DNA from 4 places in the Silvania sp. genome. Region 3 is predicted to be linked to each of the others. Evidence: predicted binding sites of a transcription regulator. Region 3 holds the regulator's gene; each other region holds the start of a gene.

Region 1 (4,284 bases), on a different contig from region 3:
CTTCGGCCAGCGCCATAATCGCGTTATCCGGCGACACCCCCATTCCCCCGAGGGTATAAAATTCGCTGTGCGCTGCCCGCTGATTGGCATCCAGCAGGATCTCCCACTCTTCCCACTCGGCACAGAGCACCGACTGGCGCTGATAGATAGCGTATTCGTTGCCGGGTTCGTAAACGTGCCGGTAACGATAGCCGTTTCGGCTCCACGGCGCCGAAACATCGCGCTGCGGGACCCGCTCCACCATTTCACTGAGCAGGCGATCCTGCAACGCCTGCTGGGTGGCCATCACCTTGCGGCCATAGTCGTTCTCCGCGTGAAGGTAGTCCAGGACCTCCGGTTGCGAGCGGCTGTCGTCCCGCAACCAGTAATAATTGTCGGTACGCGTGTCACCGTGGACGGTGATGGCGTGCGGTATACGTTGGGCTTTAGGTGGCATGTCGGTAGGATTCTTTTGCGTTTTACACCCTATAAGGTTGGCAAAACATGCGCATGATGCAAGCGAAACGTGACAGCCGCAGGTAAAAACTAGCCCCGCAGCGCCAGTTTTTGCTGCTTAATATCCTGCTCAATGCCGTCGCGAACATCCTGCGGAATTTTCAGCGCGTCGCCCAGTGCACTGAGATAGCTGCGCTCCATAAAGTGATCGATATCGATCGCCGCACAGCTCAGGAAATAGAGCTCCAGCGCTTCCTCTTCATTCTGGATCCCCTGTGCCAGACGCGCAGGATCGAGCGGCTGTTCGATGGCGCGCGCCACCAGCGCCCGGCCCTGCTCTTCGATACCGGCTTCGCGCAGTTGCTGCTCGATGGCGGCACGCTCTTTATCATCAATGTGCCCGTCGCTCTTGGCGGCAAACACCAGCGCCAGGATCAGACGCTCGCTGCGCACGTCCAGCGCCGAGGCCTGGTGGCCAAACTGTGGCTCATCCTGATGGGCGTTGCGCACCTTTTCCTTGTATTTGTTCCACAGCACCGAGCCCGCAATAGCACCGCCACCGGCGAGTAACGCCCCGGTGCCATATTTGCTCAACAGTTTACGCGATGATTTGTTCGCCACCAGCAGCCCGGCGAGGCCGCCGAGTGCGCCCGGTACCAGCAGCTTGCTCAGTCCTTCGCCGGACGATGACGATGATTTCTGCCCCAGCAGCGACTGCAATTGATTCAACCAGTTTGACATGATTCCCCTCACGTTTCTGTGCATGAATTTCACAGCGTAAGCGAGGGGATGTCAGGAAATGTCTGCGGCAACAAAAGAAGCGAAAATTCACTTCCCGGACGTCTGATACTCCGCGCTACCCGCCTTGCAGTCGATCTTCACCTGATAATGGATGTCGCTGGTTTTTCCGCGCACCGTCAGCGGCACCGTCCAGCGATCGTTCTCGCCTTTCACCTGCTGAGGGTTGATCCAGGCGACCGGGTCGGCCTGCCCCAGCGTCTTCTGATCGTCAGCCCAGCGTACGATACGGTTTTGCAGATAATCCCGCTTCACGCTGGCCGCAATCCCTTCGGCATTCTGCCCTTCACAGGCCGGAAATTTGACCGTTTTGTTCTCTGCTGCCTGCGCCGTCAGGCTGCCAGCCAGCAACAGCATTGCTACCATTACCCCTGTTTTCTTCATCACGCGCTCCTTTGTTTTTGGTTCCCCAAAAGCATGGTCGAAAAATACAGCTATGCAAATAACGACCTGTCTGGCTGGGATTTTTTCGCAGGGCAAGACAGACGCAAACGTTTTCGTTTATACTGCGCGCAACTTTTTCAGGGGGAATAGTATGACTCTTTTAGGAACCGCGCTGCGACCGGCAGCAACGCGCGTAATGCTGCTGGGTTCAGGTGAACTGGGTAAAGAGGTGGCCATTGAGTGCCAGCGCTTAGGCATTGAAGTCATCGCCGTCGATCGCTATGCCGACGCACCGGCCATGCACGTGGCTCACCGGGCGCACGTCATTAATATGCTGGACGGTGACGCCCTGCGCGCGTTAATCGCGCTGGAGAAACCGGACTTCGTGGTGCCAGAGATCGAAGCCATCGCCACCGACACCCTGCTGGCGCTGGAGGCCGAAGGCCAGCGCGTGGTGCCCTGCGCCCGTGCGGCAAAACTGACCATGAACCGGGAAGGTATTCGCCGCCTGGCCGCAGAAGAGTTGTCTCTGCCGACCTCCCGCTACCGTTTTGCCGACAGTCAGGCCGATTTTTTACAGGCCGTGGCGGAAATTGGCTACCCGTGCATCATTAAGCCGGTGATGAGCTCCTCCGGTAAAGGCCAGAGCTTTGTGCGCAGCGCCGACCAGCTGGATAAGGCGTGGGAGTATGCCCAACAGGGCGGCCGCGCGGGTGCCGGACGAGTGATCGTAGAAGGCGTGGTGCAGTTTGATTTCGAAATCACTCTGCTGACCATCAGCGCCGTCGACGGGGTGCATTTCTGCGATCCGATTGGTCATCGTCAGGAAGATGGCGACTACCGTGAGTCCTGGCAGCCGCAGCAGATGAGCCCGCTGGCGCTGGAACGCGCCCAGGCAATCTCGCGCGAAGTCGTCCTGGCGCTGGGTGGCTACGGTCTGTTTGGCGTCGAGCTGTTCGTCTGTGGCGACGAGGTCATTTTCAGCGAAGTCTCTCCACGTCCGCACGATACCGGGATGGTGACCTTAATCTCGCAGGATCTCTCCGAGTTTGCGCTGCACGTGCGCGCCTTCCTCGGTTTGCCAGTCGGCGGCATTCGTCAGTATGGCCCGGCGGCCTCGGCGGTGATCCTGCCGCAGTTGACAAGCCAGAATGTCACCTTTGCTAACGTCGAGGCGGCGGTCGGCGCAGGCCTGCAGCTGCGTCTGTTTGGCAAACCAGAAATTGAAGGGTCGCGTCGTTTAGGCGTGGCACTGGCGGTGGGTAACACCACCGATGAGGCGGTCGAGCGGGCCAAAAAAGCGGCCGCGAGCGTCCAGGTCGCAGGATAAAAAAAACGGGCCGAATGGCCCGTTTTTTGTCAGTTCGATAACCTTACTGCTGCGCGCCTTCAACGGCATCGCGCGCCAGTTTGGTAATGCGATCCCAGTCGCCTGCTTCCAGTGCATCCGCTGGCACCAGCCAGGAGCCGCCGATACAGAGCACACTTTTCAGCGCCAGGTAGTCACGGTAGTTAGCCGGAGTGATGCCGCCAGTCGGGCAGAAACGGACCTGCGCGAACGGACCCGCAATCGCCTGCAGCGCTTTGGTGCCGCCATTGGCTTCAGCCGGGAAGAATTTGAACTCTTTCAGGCCGTAGTCCAGACCCAGCATCAGTTCAGACACGGTGCTGATGCCTGGGATCAGTGGAATAGAACCTTCGGTCGCGGCTTTCAGCAGCGGCTCGGTCAGTCCCGGGCTAATCGCGAACTGTGCGCCCGCTTCGGTCACTTCAGCCAGCTGCTGTGGGTTCAGCACGGTGCCCGCACCGATGATTGCTTCCGGCACTTCTTTGGCAATGGCGCGAATAGCATCCATTGCACAGGCGGTACGCAGGGTGACTTCCAGCACGCGGACGCCACCGGCAACCAGCGCTTTCGCCATCGGTACAGCATGTTCCAGCTTGTTGACCACGATAACAGGCACTACCGGGCCAGTTTTCAGGATTGCTTCTGCACTTGTATTCCAGTTTTTCATCAGAGTTTTTCTCTCACCAGATCGATTATTCTTGTCGTCTTAAAACGTAATACAGGTCGCGCCCTGCTCCGCGCCCGAGAGTTTCTCGCGCAGCGCGCTGAACATTTCGCGCCCCGTCCCCACGCGCGATGCGCTCAGGTCAGGAATATGCGGCTTACGAGCGGCAAGTACCGCTTCGTCGACCAGTAAGGTTAACTCACCCGTCTGGCCGTTAACACGGATCATGTCACCGTCGTACACTTTCGCCAGTAATCCCCCGTCGTAGGCTTCCGGGGTCACATGAATTGCCGATGGCACTTTACCTGATGCGCCGGAGAGGCGTCCATCGGTAACTAACGCAATTTTGAAACAGCGGTCCAATAATACACCAAGCGGCGGCATTAGTTTATGTAATTCTGGCATCCCGTTCGCTTTTGGTCCCTGATGACGCACCACCACCACGCAATCTTTGTCCAGCAGACCCGCTTCAAAAGCCGGCAGAACGTCATGCTGGCTTTCAAAAACAATCGCCGGAGCTTCAACGATCTGGTTTTCTACCGGCACCGCAGAGGTCTTCATCACCGCGCGACCGAGGTTACCGTTCAGCACTTTGGTGCCACCGTGGTGAGAGAATGGCTTATCGAAGGTAGCGATCACGCTGTCATCCAGCGAT
Region 2 (4,284 bases), on a different contig from region 3:
AGGGAATGATGAGTTTGCCGGAAGCGATGCGCACCCTGCATCGCCCGCCGCCGACGCTGCAATTAAGCGATCTGGAGAGCGGACAACATCCTGCCCAGCGACGATTAATTCTGGAAGAGCTGCTGGCGCATAACCTGAGCATGCTGGCGTTACGCGCCGGTGCCCAGCGTTTTCACGCCCTGCCGCTTGCCACCCACGACGATTTAAAAGATAAGCTGCTGGCCTCGCTGCCGTTCAAACCGACCGGCGCACAGGCCCGCGTGACCGCCGAGATCGAGCGCGATATGGCGCTGGATGTACCGATGATGCGCCTGGTGCAGGGCGACGTGGGCTCCGGTAAAACGCTGGTAGCCGCGCTGGCTGCGTTACGCGCTATTGCGCACGGCAAGCAGGTGGCGCTGATGGCGCCGACCGAGCTGCTGGCCGAGCAGCACGCCACGAACTTCCGCAACTGGTTTGCGCCGCTGGGCATTGAAGTGGGCTGGCTGGCCGGGAAGCAAAAAGGCAAAGCGCGACAGGCCCAGCAGGACGCCATTGCCAGCGGTCAGGTGCAGATGATTGTCGGCACCCACGCTATCTTCCAGGAACAGGTGCAGTTTAACGGCCTGGCGCTGGTGATCATTGATGAGCAGCACCGCTTTGGTGTGCATCAGCGCCTGGCGCTGTGGGAAAAAGGGCTCCAGCAAGGATTCCATCCCCATCAGCTGATCATGACCGCGACGCCGATCCCGCGCACGCTGGCGATGACGGCTTATGCCGACCTCGACACCTCGACCATCGACGAGCTGCCGCCAGGGCGTACGCCGGTGACCACAGTCGCCATCCCGGATACCCGTCGCAACGACATTATCGATCGCGTGCGCAACGCCTGTACTCAGGAAGGCCGTCAGGCTTACTGGGTGTGTACCTTAATTGAAGAGTCCGATCTGCTGGAAGCGCAGGCGGCAGAAGCCACCTGGGAAGAGTTAAAGCTGGCCCTCCCGGAGCTGAACGTCGGGCTGGTGCATGGCCGCATGAAGCCAGCAGACAAACAGGCGGTGATGCAGGCCTTCAAGCAGGGCGAGCTGCATCTGCTGATTGCCACCACGGTAATTGAAGTGGGCGTAGACGTACCCAACGCCAGCCTGATGATTATCGAAAACCCGGAGCGTCTGGGTCTTGCGCAACTCCACCAGCTGCGTGGCCGCGTGGGCCGCGGCGCGGTGGCCTCACACTGCGTATTGCTCTATAAGGCACCGCTGTCAAAAACCGCGCAGAAGCGTCTGCAGGTGTTACGTGACAGCAACGACGGCTTTGTCATTGCGCAACAGGATCTGGAGATCCGCGGTCCCGGTGAATTACTGGGTACCCGCCAGACAGGTAATGCAGAGTTTAAAGTGGCCGATTTGCTGCGCGATCAGGCCATGATCCCCGAAGTTCAACGTCTGGCACGTCATATCCATGAGCGCTATCCCGACCAGGCGGCAGCTTTAATTGACCGCTGGATGCCCGAGACCGAGCGTTATTCGAACGCCTGATCAGCCAAATAGCATCAGCCTCTTCCGCACCGTTAAAGAAAAGACGCATAACGAGCAGGGAATTATCCATGAATTTACATGGCAATCGTTTGCTTTTCTCATCCACTCGGCTAAAATGCCCGCTTTTCCTCGTGGGGATCGCCGCAGATGTCCGTTAACGCCTTAGAACAGCAAGATGCGCAACCGATTGCGCAGCCGCATAACAGTGAACTGATTTACCGTCTTGAAGACCGTCCGCCGCTGGCGCAGACCTTGTTTGCCGCCTGTCAGCATCTGCTGGCGATGTTCGTGGCGGTGATCACCCCCGCCCTGCTGATCTGCCAGGCGCTCGGCTTACCGGCGCAGGACACCCAGCACATCATCAGCATGTCGCTGTTTGCCTCGGGCGTGGCCTCCATCATTCAGATTAAAGCCTGGGGTCCTGTGGGATCCGGTCTGCTGTCGATTCAGGGCACCAGCTTTAACTTTGTCGCCCCGTTGATCATGGGCGGTACCGCGCTGAAAACCGGCGGCGCCGATGTGCCGACGATGATGGCCGCGCTGTTCGGCACCCTGATGCTGGCGAGCTGCACCGAGATGGTCATCTCCCGCGTCCTTCATCTGGCGCGTCGTATTATTACCCCGCTGGTCTCCGGCGTGGTGGTGATGATTATCGGCCTGTCGCTGATTCAGGTGGGCTTGACCTCCATCGGGGGCGGTTACGCTGCGATGGCCGACCACACCTTCGGCGCCCCGAAAAACCTGCTGCTGGCGGGCGTAGTGCTGGCGATCATTATTCTGCTTAACCGTCAGCGTAACCCGTACCTGCGCGTCGCCTCGCTGGTGATCGCCATGGCCGCTGGCTACCTGGCCGCCTGGGCAATGGACATGCTGCCGCAGTCCAGTGCACCGACCGACAGTCCGCTGATCATGGTGCCAACGCCGCTGTATTACGGCCTGGGCATTGACTGGAATCTGCTTCTGCCGCTGATGCTGGTGTTTATGATCACCTCTCTGGAAACCATCGGCGACATCACCGCCACTTCCGATGTCTCTGAGCAGCCGGTCTCTGGCCCGCTATATATGAAGCGCCTGAAGGGCGGCGTGCTGGCGAACGGCCTGAACTCGTTTGTCTCTGGCGTGTTTAATACCTTCCCGAACTCCTGCTTCGGTCAGAACAACGGCGTGATCCAGCTGACCGGCGTTGCCAGCCGCTACGTGGGCTTTGTGGTGGCGCTGATGCTGATTGTGCTGGGCCTGTTCCCGGCAGTGAGCGGCTTCGTGCAGCACATTCCTGAGCCGGTGCTCGGCGGCGCAACCCTGGTGATGTTTGGTACTATCGCGGCATCCGGCGTGCGCATCGTCTCCCGCGAGCCGCTGAACCGCCGTGCGATCATGATTATCGCCCTGTCGCTGGCCGTGGGTCTGGGCGTGTCGCAGCAGCCGCTGATCCTGCAGTTTGCCCCGGACTGGGTGAAAAACCTGCTCTCTTCCGGCATCGCAGCAGGCGGCATTACTGCTATCGTCCTGAACCTGATCTTCCCGCCAGAAAAGAACTAACCCTACCTGTACGGCAGCAGATCGTTGCTGCCGTACACGGAATTACACTATTCCCGCCTTGAGCATTGCGTATAAATCGTGCATAACTCCTTTATGTGCGTTTTACGTGATGGAAGACCATGAAATTTATTGGAAAGCTACTCATCGGTATTCTGGTTGTTCTGCTGGTTGCGATCCTCGCGCTCTATCTCCTTGTCCAGACGCGCTGGGGCTCGGCCCAGGTCAGCCGTTGGATCACGGAAAACACCGATTACGAGCTCAGTTTCGACCAGATGGATCACCGCTTCTCGTCCCCCAGCCACCTGGTGCTGAAAAACGTCACCTTCGGTCGCGACGGTAAACCGGCGACGCTGGTCGCAAAAATGGTGGATATTGGCGTGAGCAGCCGCCAGCTGACCGACCCGCTGCACATGGATACCATCACCCTGTTTGACGGCACGCTGAACCTCTCGCCGCAAACTGCCCCTCTCCCCCTGCAGGCCGATCGCCTGCTGCTGAACAACATGGCGTTTAACAGCCCCAATACCGAGTGGGATCTGAGCGCGCAGAAGGTGACCGGCGGCGTCAGTCCGTGGCAGCCTGAAGCCGGCAATGTGCTGGGGAAAAAAGCCAACATCCAGATGAGCGCCGGGTCGCTGACGTTAAACGGCGTGCCCGCCAGCAATGTGCTGATCCAGGGCGAACTTAACGGTAAAGAGGTGGTGCTGAGCACCGTTGGTGCGGACATGGCGCTGGGCTCCCTGACCGGCACCGCGCGGCGCGACGCCAACGGCGGCTGGAAGGTGGACAACATGCGCCTGAACGAGATCCGCCTGCAGAGCGATAAATCGCTGGCCGACTTTTTTGCCCCCATCACCACCCTGCCGTCGCTGCAGATTGGCCGCCTGGACGTGACCGACGCCCGCCTGCAGGGGCCGGACTGGGCCGTCACCGATCTCGATTTAAGCCTGCGCAACCTGACCCTGAGTAAGGGCGACTGGCAGAGCGAGGACGGTCGTCTGTCGATGAATGCCAGCGAATTTATCTACGGTTCCGTGCATCTGTTCGACCCGATCCTGAATGCGGAATTCTCCCCCCAGGGGATGGCCCTGCGCCAGTTCACCTCACGCTGGGAAGGCGGGATGGTGCGCACCTCCGGTAACTGGTTGCGCAGCGGCAAGGCGCTGGTGCTGGATGATGTCGCTATCGCCGGGCTGGAATACACCTTGCCGCAGAACTGGAAAGCGCA
Region 3 (4,284 bases):
TTACTCGGTGGCACCCACCGGCTGCGGCTGATTTCTGCCGGACGCGAGCACCAGAATTAGGCCCAGGGCGGCAATCATTGCCCCCATTACCGGCACAAAGCTGTACCCCATGCCGCTGGAGATCACCGCCCCGCCTGCCGCCGCGCCGAGCGCATTGCCCAGATTGAAAGCACCGATATTCACTGACGACGACAGCCCCGGCGCATCGCTGGCGACACGCATCACGCGCATCTGCAGCGGCGGCACCACCGCGAAAGTTGCCATCCCCCACACCACCATCGCAATTGCCGCGCCGATCTCATTGCGTGCCAGCCAGGGAATTGCCAGCATAATCACGATCAGCAGCAGTAAAAAGCCCTTCAGCGTGCCATTCACTGACTTATCCGCCAGCTTGCCGCCCAGGTAGTTACCCAGCGAGAACCCAACGCCGATCAGCACCAGCATGGCAGTGACAAAGGCCGGGGTCGCCTGGTTGATGTCGTGCAGCACCGGCGAAATATAGGTATAGAGGGTAAACATTGCCCCGGCGCCCAGCACCGTGGTCAGCAACGCAGACAGCACCTGCGGGCGCATCAGCACCGCCAACTCTTTGCGCACCTCCGGCTTTTCACCCGCCCCGCCTTTCGGCAACGAGAAGAACAGCGCGATCATCGCCACCACGCCAAGCCCCGCAGTCGCAAGGAACGACATCCGCCAGCCAATCACTTCGCCCATCCACGTCGCCGCCGGGACGCCGCCAATATTGGCAATCGTCAGCCCCATAAACATGGTAGCCACTGCGCTCGCCTGCTTATGTTTAGGCACCACGCTTGCAGCCACCACTGAGCCCAAGCCAAAGAAGGCCCCGTGGTTCAGGCTGGTGAGGATGCGGGACAGCATCAGGGTGGTGTAATCCGGCGCGAGGGCCGACAGCACGTTACCAACGGTAAAAATCGCCATCAGGAAGATCAGCGCATTACGACGGCCACGATGCGACAGGAGAAGCGTCATCAGCGGTGCCCCCACCATCACACCGATGGCATAGGCACTGATCAGCATTCCTGCGGCGGGAATAGAAACATCCACACCCCGGGCGATGACCGGTAACAATCCCATCGGGGAGAATTCAGTGGTGCCAATGCCAAATGCACCAATCGCCAGGGCCAGCAGGGGAAAATTGATTTTCATACTTCAACTCCAGACACCGTGTCGTCACGCGACACAGAACAATGAAGGCGAAAGCATGACATCAATCACAAAAAATGAGAAGTTTACATTTTGGCAAAAGATTATTGCAGGAGGCGTAACAATCAGCCAGGAGAAACGAGGGAGAGCAGGCTCCCCCGTATCGATCAGTGCAGCGCAGCAGTGAAAGCACTCGCCACGATCAAACTCAGGACAATAACGGTCGTAACCAGCGAAAACTTAAGATCGGTACTCATCAATTTTTCTCCTTTTAATCACCCCATGAAGAGTGAGCTTGCTCATTTTTACACAGTTCACAGCAAAAATCTTGCGGGTTTTAGGTGGATTACCGTTTTTGTTCTTCCCCTTTTGGTCAAGATCAGCCAAAATTCCACGCTAAATTTATTAGCGTACCGGCCATTGACCCCCTCCTGACGTCCTGTGTCGTTTTCCCGGCGTACCGCAATTCAAATTGCGCAATTAGGGCGAGTGAAGGCAAACGTTTACCTATTGGTTTTTCAGGAGCTTAGATATGGTCTGGAGTGACATCTGATGGCAACAATTAAAGACGTGGCGAAACGCGCAAACGTTTCCACTACAACCGTATCACATGTGATTAACAAAACGCGCTTTGTCGCGGAAGAGACGCGCAACAACGTCTGGGCGGCGATTAAAGAGCTGCACTATTCTCCAAGCGCCGTGGCCCGCAGCCTGAAAGTGAATCACACCAAGACAATCGGCTTACTGGCGACCAGCAGCGAAGCGCCCTATTTTGCTGAAATTATTGAAGCCGTAGAGAAGAATTGCTTCCAGAAAGGCTACACCCTGATTCTGGGCAACGCCTGGAACAGCCTCGAGAAACAGCGGGCCTATCTGTCGATGATGGCGCAAAAGCGCGTTGATGGCCTGCTGGTGATGTGTTCCGAATACCCGGAATCGCTGCTCAATATGCTGGAGGAGTATCGCAATATTCCGATGGTGGTGATGGACTGGGGCGAAGCCAAAGCCGACTTTACCGACTCGGTAATCGATAACGCCTTTGAAGGCGGGTATATGGCCGGTCGGTATCTGATCGAACGCGGCCACCGCGAAATTGGCGTGATTCCAGGGCCGCTGGAGCGCAACACCGGCGCCGGTCGACTGGCAGGCTTTATGAAAGCGATGGAAGAGACGCTGATCACTGTGCCGGAAAACTGGATTGTGCAGGGCGACTTTGAGCCGGAATCCGGCTACCGCGCGATGCAGCAGATCCTCTCCCAGAGCCCGCGTCCGACGGCGATATTCTGCGGCGGGGATATTATGGCGATGGGCGCGCTGTGCGCCGCCGACGAAATGGGCCTGCGCGTCCCGCAGGATATTTCGCTGATCGGCTATGATAACGTGCGCAACGCGCGCTTCTTTACGCCGGCGCTGACCACCATCCACCAGCCGAAAGATTCGCTGGGGGAGACGGCCTTCAATATGTTGCTGGATCGTATTGTCAGCAAGCGCGAAGAGTCACACTCCATTGAAGTGCATCCGCGTCTGATCGAACGCCGCTCGGTCGCGGATGGTCCTTTCCGCGACTACCGCCGTTAATCCTCCCCGGGAGCCAGCCCCTCTGGCTCCCGCAGCCATTCCTTATTCATCGTTTCGCTATCGCCGAGATACGCCAGCAGCCACGCCAGGGCCGGAGAGATATCGTTTTGCTGCCAGGTCAGGCAGCAGGCGGCATCCGGGAAGGGATTTTCCAGCGACAGCGCCACCCACTTGCCACTGTCAATCCACGGTCGGGCGACGTGCGCCGGTACCATCCCCACGCACAGTCCGGCAGAGAGACAGGACGCTGACGACTCCCAGTCCGGGGTCACGATCCGCCGCTGATTATCCAGCAGCCAGGTGATGCGCTTCGGCAACGAACGTGAGGTATCTTCCCGCACCAGCGATGGCCAGTTGCGCAAAGTATCATCGCTGAGCGGCCCTGCCATCGCGGCCAGCGGATGGTGGCTGGCCACCACGCAGTTCCAGCTCAGGGTGCCCATATCGCGAAACGCATAGCGCCCCCCTACCGGGATAGCCTGGGTCGCACCGATCGCCATCTCGACCCTGCCGTCCGCCAGCGCATCCCAGACGCCATTGAAGACCTCCTGGGACACCCGCAGCTCCACGTCAGAAAAGTGACGATAGAAATCAACGATCATCTGCCGGGTGCGCTCGGGGCGCACAATATTATCCACCGCAATCGACAGATGGCCTCGCCAGCCGTTGGCAATCTGCTGACACTGTTCTCGGGTGATCTGCATTTTTTTGATAACAGATCGCCCCTCCTTGAGAAACCACACCCCGGCGGGCGTCAGCTCCACATCCCGGTGACGCCGTTCAAACAGCGGCACCGCCAGCCACTCCTCCAGCTGACGCACCGTATAGCTGATGGCAGAAGGCACCCGGTGCAGCTCCTGCGCTGCACCGCTAAAACTGCCGTTGCGCGCGACGGCATCCACCACTTCTAGAGAATATTCTGACCACATTTTCTGCCTGCAAAATTTTTGAATGCAACAGCCAAATATTAGCGTTTCACAAGCCGGATTGCACTGCCTACACTCTGCGGCAATGACACCTGCACCTATAACGGAGAATAAACACAGTGATACCTGGGAAAGGATTTTTAGTCTGGCTTGCCGGGCTGAGCGTGCTCGGCTTCCTGGCAACTGACATGTACCTGCCCGCTTTTGCGGTCATGCAGGAAGATTTGCAAACCCCGGCGGCGGCCATCAGCGCCAGCCTGAGCCTGTTCCTGGCAGGCTTTGCCTTTGCGCAACTGCTGTGGGGACCGCTGTCCGATCGCTTCGGACGCAAACCGATTCTGCTGGCCGGGCTGGCCATTTTTGCCCTCGGCTGTCTGGGGATGCTGTGGGTCCGCGAAGCGACCTGGCTGCTGGTGCTGCGCTTTATTCAGGCGGTCGGGGTGTGCGCTGCGGCGGTCACCTGGCAGGCGCTGGTAACCGATTACTATCCGGCCTCGCGCGTTAACCGCATCTTCGCCACCATTATGCCGCTGGTCGGGCTTTCTCCGGCGCTGGCGCCGCTGCTCGGCAGCTGGATCCTCGCCCATTTTGACTGGCAGTCAATTTTTGCCGTGCT
Region 4 (4,284 bases), on a different contig from region 3:
AGCATCGGGTCAACGACCAGCGCCATACGCTCGTCGATGTTGGACACCAGCTTCTGGAAATACGGAACCGGCTCCAGCGTCTCTTCGTTACGGTAGATACCGACTACGCTGATACGCGCGCTTGGCACGTGCTCCAGCACGCCTTCCATCATGCCCAGGCCTGCACGCAGGATTGGCACAACGGTAATTTTTTTACCTTTGATCTGCTCAACCTGCACCGGGCCGTTCCAGCCTTCGATGGTGACCGTTTCGGTTTCCAGGTCGGACGTCGCTTCATAAGTCAGTAAGCTGCCAACTTCAGAGGCCAGTTCGCGAAAGCGCTTAGTGCTGATGTCATGCTCACGCATCAGGCCCAGCTTGTGTTTAACGAGTGGGTGTTTCACTTCCACAATCTTCATTCTCTTTCTCCTTCGGGTGGCAGCCACAAAAAAAATCGCCGGATTATACCGCTTTTTTCGGTATGCGCCATACCCATCTTGCTTGACGTCGATCAAGCAAAGTGATTACAGGCCGATAGAGATTATAAAACAGACACAAAAAACCGGAGGGGGTCTCCGGTTTAGGTGTGATTTTTTGCCGGGTGGGGCATTAAAGATTTTCGCCGTTGCTGGCAATCACCTTCTGATACCAGGCAAACGACTTTTTCCTGCTGCGGTTCAGGGTGCCGTTACCTTCGTTGTCTTTATCGACATAAATAAAGCCGTAGCGCTTTTTCATTTCGCCGGTGCCGGCAGAAACGAGGTCGATACAGCCCCACGGGGTGTATCCCATCAGATCGACACCGTCCTCTTCCACCGCTTTTTTCATCTCGCTGATGTGTGCGGCGAGATAATCAATGCGGTACTGGTCGTCAACACTGCCATCGCTCTCCTGCACGTCGATAGCGCCAAAACCGTTCTCGACAATAAACAGCGGCAGCTGATAGTGATCCCAGAACCAGTTCAGGGAGTAGCGCAGGCCCACCGGGTCAATCTGCCAGCCCCAGTCGGATTTCTGCACGTACGGGTTAGAGACCAGGCTTTTGCTTTCGTCATAATCCAACTGCGGGTTGTCTTCCGTAGCTTTGGTGGCAAACGACATGTAATAGCTGAAGCCGATGTAATCCACACAGCCCTGCTTCAGCGCCGCGCGATCCTCTTCGGTAATATCCAGCTCAAAGCCGCGACGGGCAAAGTAGTTGAGCAGATGCTGCGGATACGCCCCGCGCACGTGCACGTCTGTGAACCAGTAGCGGCGGTGCATGGCGTTCATCGCCATCATGATGTCGTTCGGCGCGCAGCTCAGGGGATAGATCGGGCACATAGCAATCATGCAGCCAATCTGCAGCGACGGGTTAATCTCACGCCCGGCTTTCACCGCCAGCGCGCTGGCGACCAGCTCGTAATGCGCCGCCTGGAACATCACCGGCTCGCGATCTTCGCCCGGCTGATACTTCAGCCCGGAGTTGGTGAACGGCGCGAAATCTTCGTGGAAGTTAGCCTGGTTATTGATCTCATTGAAGGTCATCCAGTACTTCACTTTGTGCTGGTAGCGTTCAAACACCACGCTGGCAAAGCGCACAAAGAAGTCGATGAGCTTACGGTTGCGCCAGCCACCGTATTCGCTGACCAGGTGATAAGGCATCTCAAAGTGCGACAGGGTAATCACCGGCTCAATGCCGTGCTTATGGCACTCGTCGAACAGATCGTCGTAAAACTGCAGGCCGGCTTCGTTGGGCTGCTGTTCATCGCCGTTGGGGAAAATGCGCGTCCAGGCAATCGAGGTACGAAAACATTTGAAGCCCAGTTCGGCGAACAGCTGAAGGTCTTCTTTGTAGCGGTGATAGAAATCGATGGCGTCGTGATTGGGGTAGTTCTTGCCCGGCAGCACGCCGTCCGTTATTTCGCGGGGGACGCCATGTGCGCCAGCGGTCATGACGTCCGCTACGCTCGCGCCCTTCCCACCCTCCTGCCAGCCGCCTTCAAGTTGATGCGCCGCTACCGCGCCGCCCCACAGAAAACCTTCTTTAAATCCTGACATGCGATATCCCTCATTCAGCGTTAATTATCGGCAAAAAAGAGCACAGAAACCGGTTTCAGTGGAATGATGTTCATTCGTTGCGAGGGTTGCAAGAATAAGAATGTACCCGGTTTCATTTTCGTGAACGGGTTCAAGTTTGTGCCGCAGCCTGCGATTTTATCTCCATTTTCAGCGGCGTGATTTTCTGTTGCAGAATGGGCTCGCAAACGTTTGCCTGGACTGTTAGAATTGCGCCGATTTTTCTTACTATCGCAATGCAATCGCGTGGGGACTCGAGCCGTGACCAACAAAACTTCTCTCAGCTACAAAGATGCCGGTGTTGATATTGACGCAGGTAATGCGCTGGTCGACCGTATCAAAGGTGTGGTGAAAAAGACCCGCCGCCCGGAAGTCATGGGAGGTCTGGGAGGATTCGGCGCACTGTGCGCGCTGCCGCAAAAATATCGCGAACCGGTTCTGGTCTCGGGCACCGACGGCGTGGGTACCAAACTGCGTCTGGCTATGGATCTGAAACGCCACGACACCATCGGCGTTGACCTGGTCGCCATGTGCGTTAACGACCTGGTGGTTCAGGGTGCTGAGCCGCTGTTCTTCCTCGACTACTATGCGACCGGCAAACTGGATGTGGATACCGCTGCCAGCGTGATCACCGGCATCGCCGAAGGCTGCCTGCAGTCCGGTTGTGCGCTGGTGGGCGGTGAAACCGCTGAAATGCCGGGGATGTACCACGGCGAAGATTACGACGTTGCGGGCTTCTGCGTTGGCGTTGTCGAAAAATCCGAAATCATCGACGGCAGCAAAGTGACCGACGGCGACGTGCTGATCGCCCTGGGCTCCAGCGGCCCGCACTCCAACGGCTATTCACTGGTGCGCAAAATTGTTGAAGTGAGCGGCTGCGACCCTCTGACTACCGATCTGGAAGGCAAACCGCTTGCCGATCACCTGCTCGAACCTACCCGTATCTATGTGAAATCAGTGCTGGATCTGATCGCTAACGTGGACGTTCACGCTATCGCCCACCTGACCGGCGGCGGTTTCTGGGAAAACATTCCGCGCGTCCTACCGGATAACACCCAGGCCGTGATTGACGAATCCTCCTGGCAGTGGCCAGCGGTGTTTAACTGGCTGCAGGATGCCGGTAACGTCAGCGATCACGAGATGTACCGCACCTTCAACTGCGGCGTCGGGATGATTATCGCCCTGCCTGAAAGCGAAGTTGAGAGCGCCCTCGCGCTGCTGAGTGCGAAAGGTGAAAACGCGTGGAAAATCGGTAAAATCAAAGCATCTGATTCCGAAGAGCGTGTGGTCATTGCATGAAAAATATCGTGGTGCTCATTTCCGGTAACGGAAGTAATTTGCAGGCCATCATCGATGCCTGCGAACAAAAGAAAATCAGCGGCACCATTCGTGCAGTATTCAGTAACAAGGCCGATGCATTCGGCCTTGTACGCGCCCGCGACGCCGGTATTGCCGCGCATGCGCTCGAAGCCTCTCAGTTTTCCAGTCGCGAAGCCTTTGACCGCGAACTGGTGCAAGAGATCGACGCCTACGCACCCGACGTGGTGGTGTTGGCCGGTTATATGCGGATCCTCAGCCCGGCGTTTGTCGCGCACTATGCCGGGCGTCTGTTAAATATCCACCCTTCCCTGTTGCCAAAATATCCCGGCTTGCATACCCATCGTCAGGTGCTGGAAAACGGCGATGAAGAGCACGGTACTTCCGTTCATTTTGTCACTGACGAACTGGACGGCGGCCCGGTGATCCTGCAGGCGAAGGTGCCGGTCTTTGAAGGCGACAGCGAAGAGGACGTCACCGCCCGGGTGCAAACCCAGGAGCATGCCATCTACCCGCTGGTGGTCGGCTGGTTTGTCGAAGGACGTCTCTTGATGCGCGATGGTGCCGCCTGGCTGGATGGTGCCCCGCTCCCCCCGCAAGGCCACGCGTCCGAAGAGTAGTCTTTTGCCCGGCAGCGCCGGGCAATCCCTTACCTCATTCCAACTGATTAATATCCCTCATAAAATAATTTAACTGTCATACTTTTCTGACACAGTTGGACATATTGTGGAAATGCTCGCCATAATAAGGGCGAGACGGATTTACCACGTCCTGTGATTGAACTGGAGTGTGAGTAGTAATGGGTCAGGAAAAGTTATACATCGAGAAAGAGCTAAGCTGGTTAGCATTCAACGAGCGTGTACTTCAGGAAGCGGCTGACAAAAGCAACCCGCTGATTGAGCGCATGCGTTTTTTGGGTATCTACTCCAA

The links. Region 3 encodes PurR, which represses purine synthesis genes. Its sites were predicted from a motif close to CANGCAAACGTTTGCNTG; they were not measured.
Region 1: purT (formate-dependent phosphoribosylglycinamide formyltransferase) is a predicted target of PurR. The motif match lies at 1,718-1,735, and genes of this name have one in related genera.
Region 2: ACRDD5_RS20770 (nucleobase:cation symporter-2 family protein) is a predicted target of PurR. The motif match lies at 1,596-1,613, and genes of this name have one in related genera.
Region 4: purM (phosphoribosylformylglycinamidine cyclo-ligase) is a predicted target of PurR. The motif match lies at 2,219-2,236, and genes of this name have one in related genera.

The regions. Positions count from the first base shown of each region.
Region 1 is NZ_JBOGBT010000075.1:66,726-71,009, forward strand. It holds gene ptrB (oligopeptidase B) at 1-436, opposite strand, end outside; gene ACRDD5_RS14590 (tellurite resistance TerB family protein) at 526-1,176, opposite strand; gene yebF (protein YebF) at 1,264-1,617, opposite strand; gene purT (formate-dependent phosphoribosylglycinamide formyltransferase) at 1,769-2,947, shown strand; gene ACRDD5_RS14605 (bifunctional 4-hydroxy-2-oxoglutarate aldolase/2-dehydro-3-deoxy-phosphogluconate aldolase) at 2,991-3,632, opposite strand; gene edd (phosphogluconate dehydratase) at 3,672-4,284, opposite strand, start outside.
Region 2 is NZ_JBOGBT010000105.1:41,193-45,476, reverse strand. It holds gene recG (ATP-dependent DNA helicase RecG) at 1-1,517, shown strand, start outside; gene ACRDD5_RS20770 (nucleobase:cation symporter-2 family protein) at 1,665-3,056, shown strand; gene ACRDD5_RS20765 (AsmA family protein) at 3,176-4,284, shown strand, end outside.
Region 3 is NZ_JBOGBT010000046.1:40,196-44,479, forward strand. It holds gene ACRDD5_RS10205 (MFS transporter) at 1-1,167, opposite strand; gene ACRDD5_RS10210 (cytochrome bd-I oxidase subunit CydH) at 1,332-1,421, opposite strand; gene purR (HTH-type transcriptional repressor PurR) at 1,717-2,742, shown strand; gene punR (DNA-binding transcriptional activator PunR) at 2,739-3,671, opposite strand; gene punC (purine nucleoside transporter PunC) at 3,788-4,284, shown strand, end outside.
Region 4 is NZ_JBOGBT010000030.1:42,287-46,570, reverse strand. It holds gene upp (uracil phosphoribosyltransferase) at 1-398, opposite strand, end outside; gene ACRDD5_RS05665 (6-phospho-beta-glucosidase) at 589-2,019, opposite strand; gene purM (phosphoribosylformylglycinamidine cyclo-ligase) at 2,299-3,336, shown strand; gene purN (phosphoribosylglycinamide formyltransferase) at 3,333-3,974, shown strand; gene ppk1 (polyphosphate kinase 1) at 4,154-4,284, shown strand, end outside.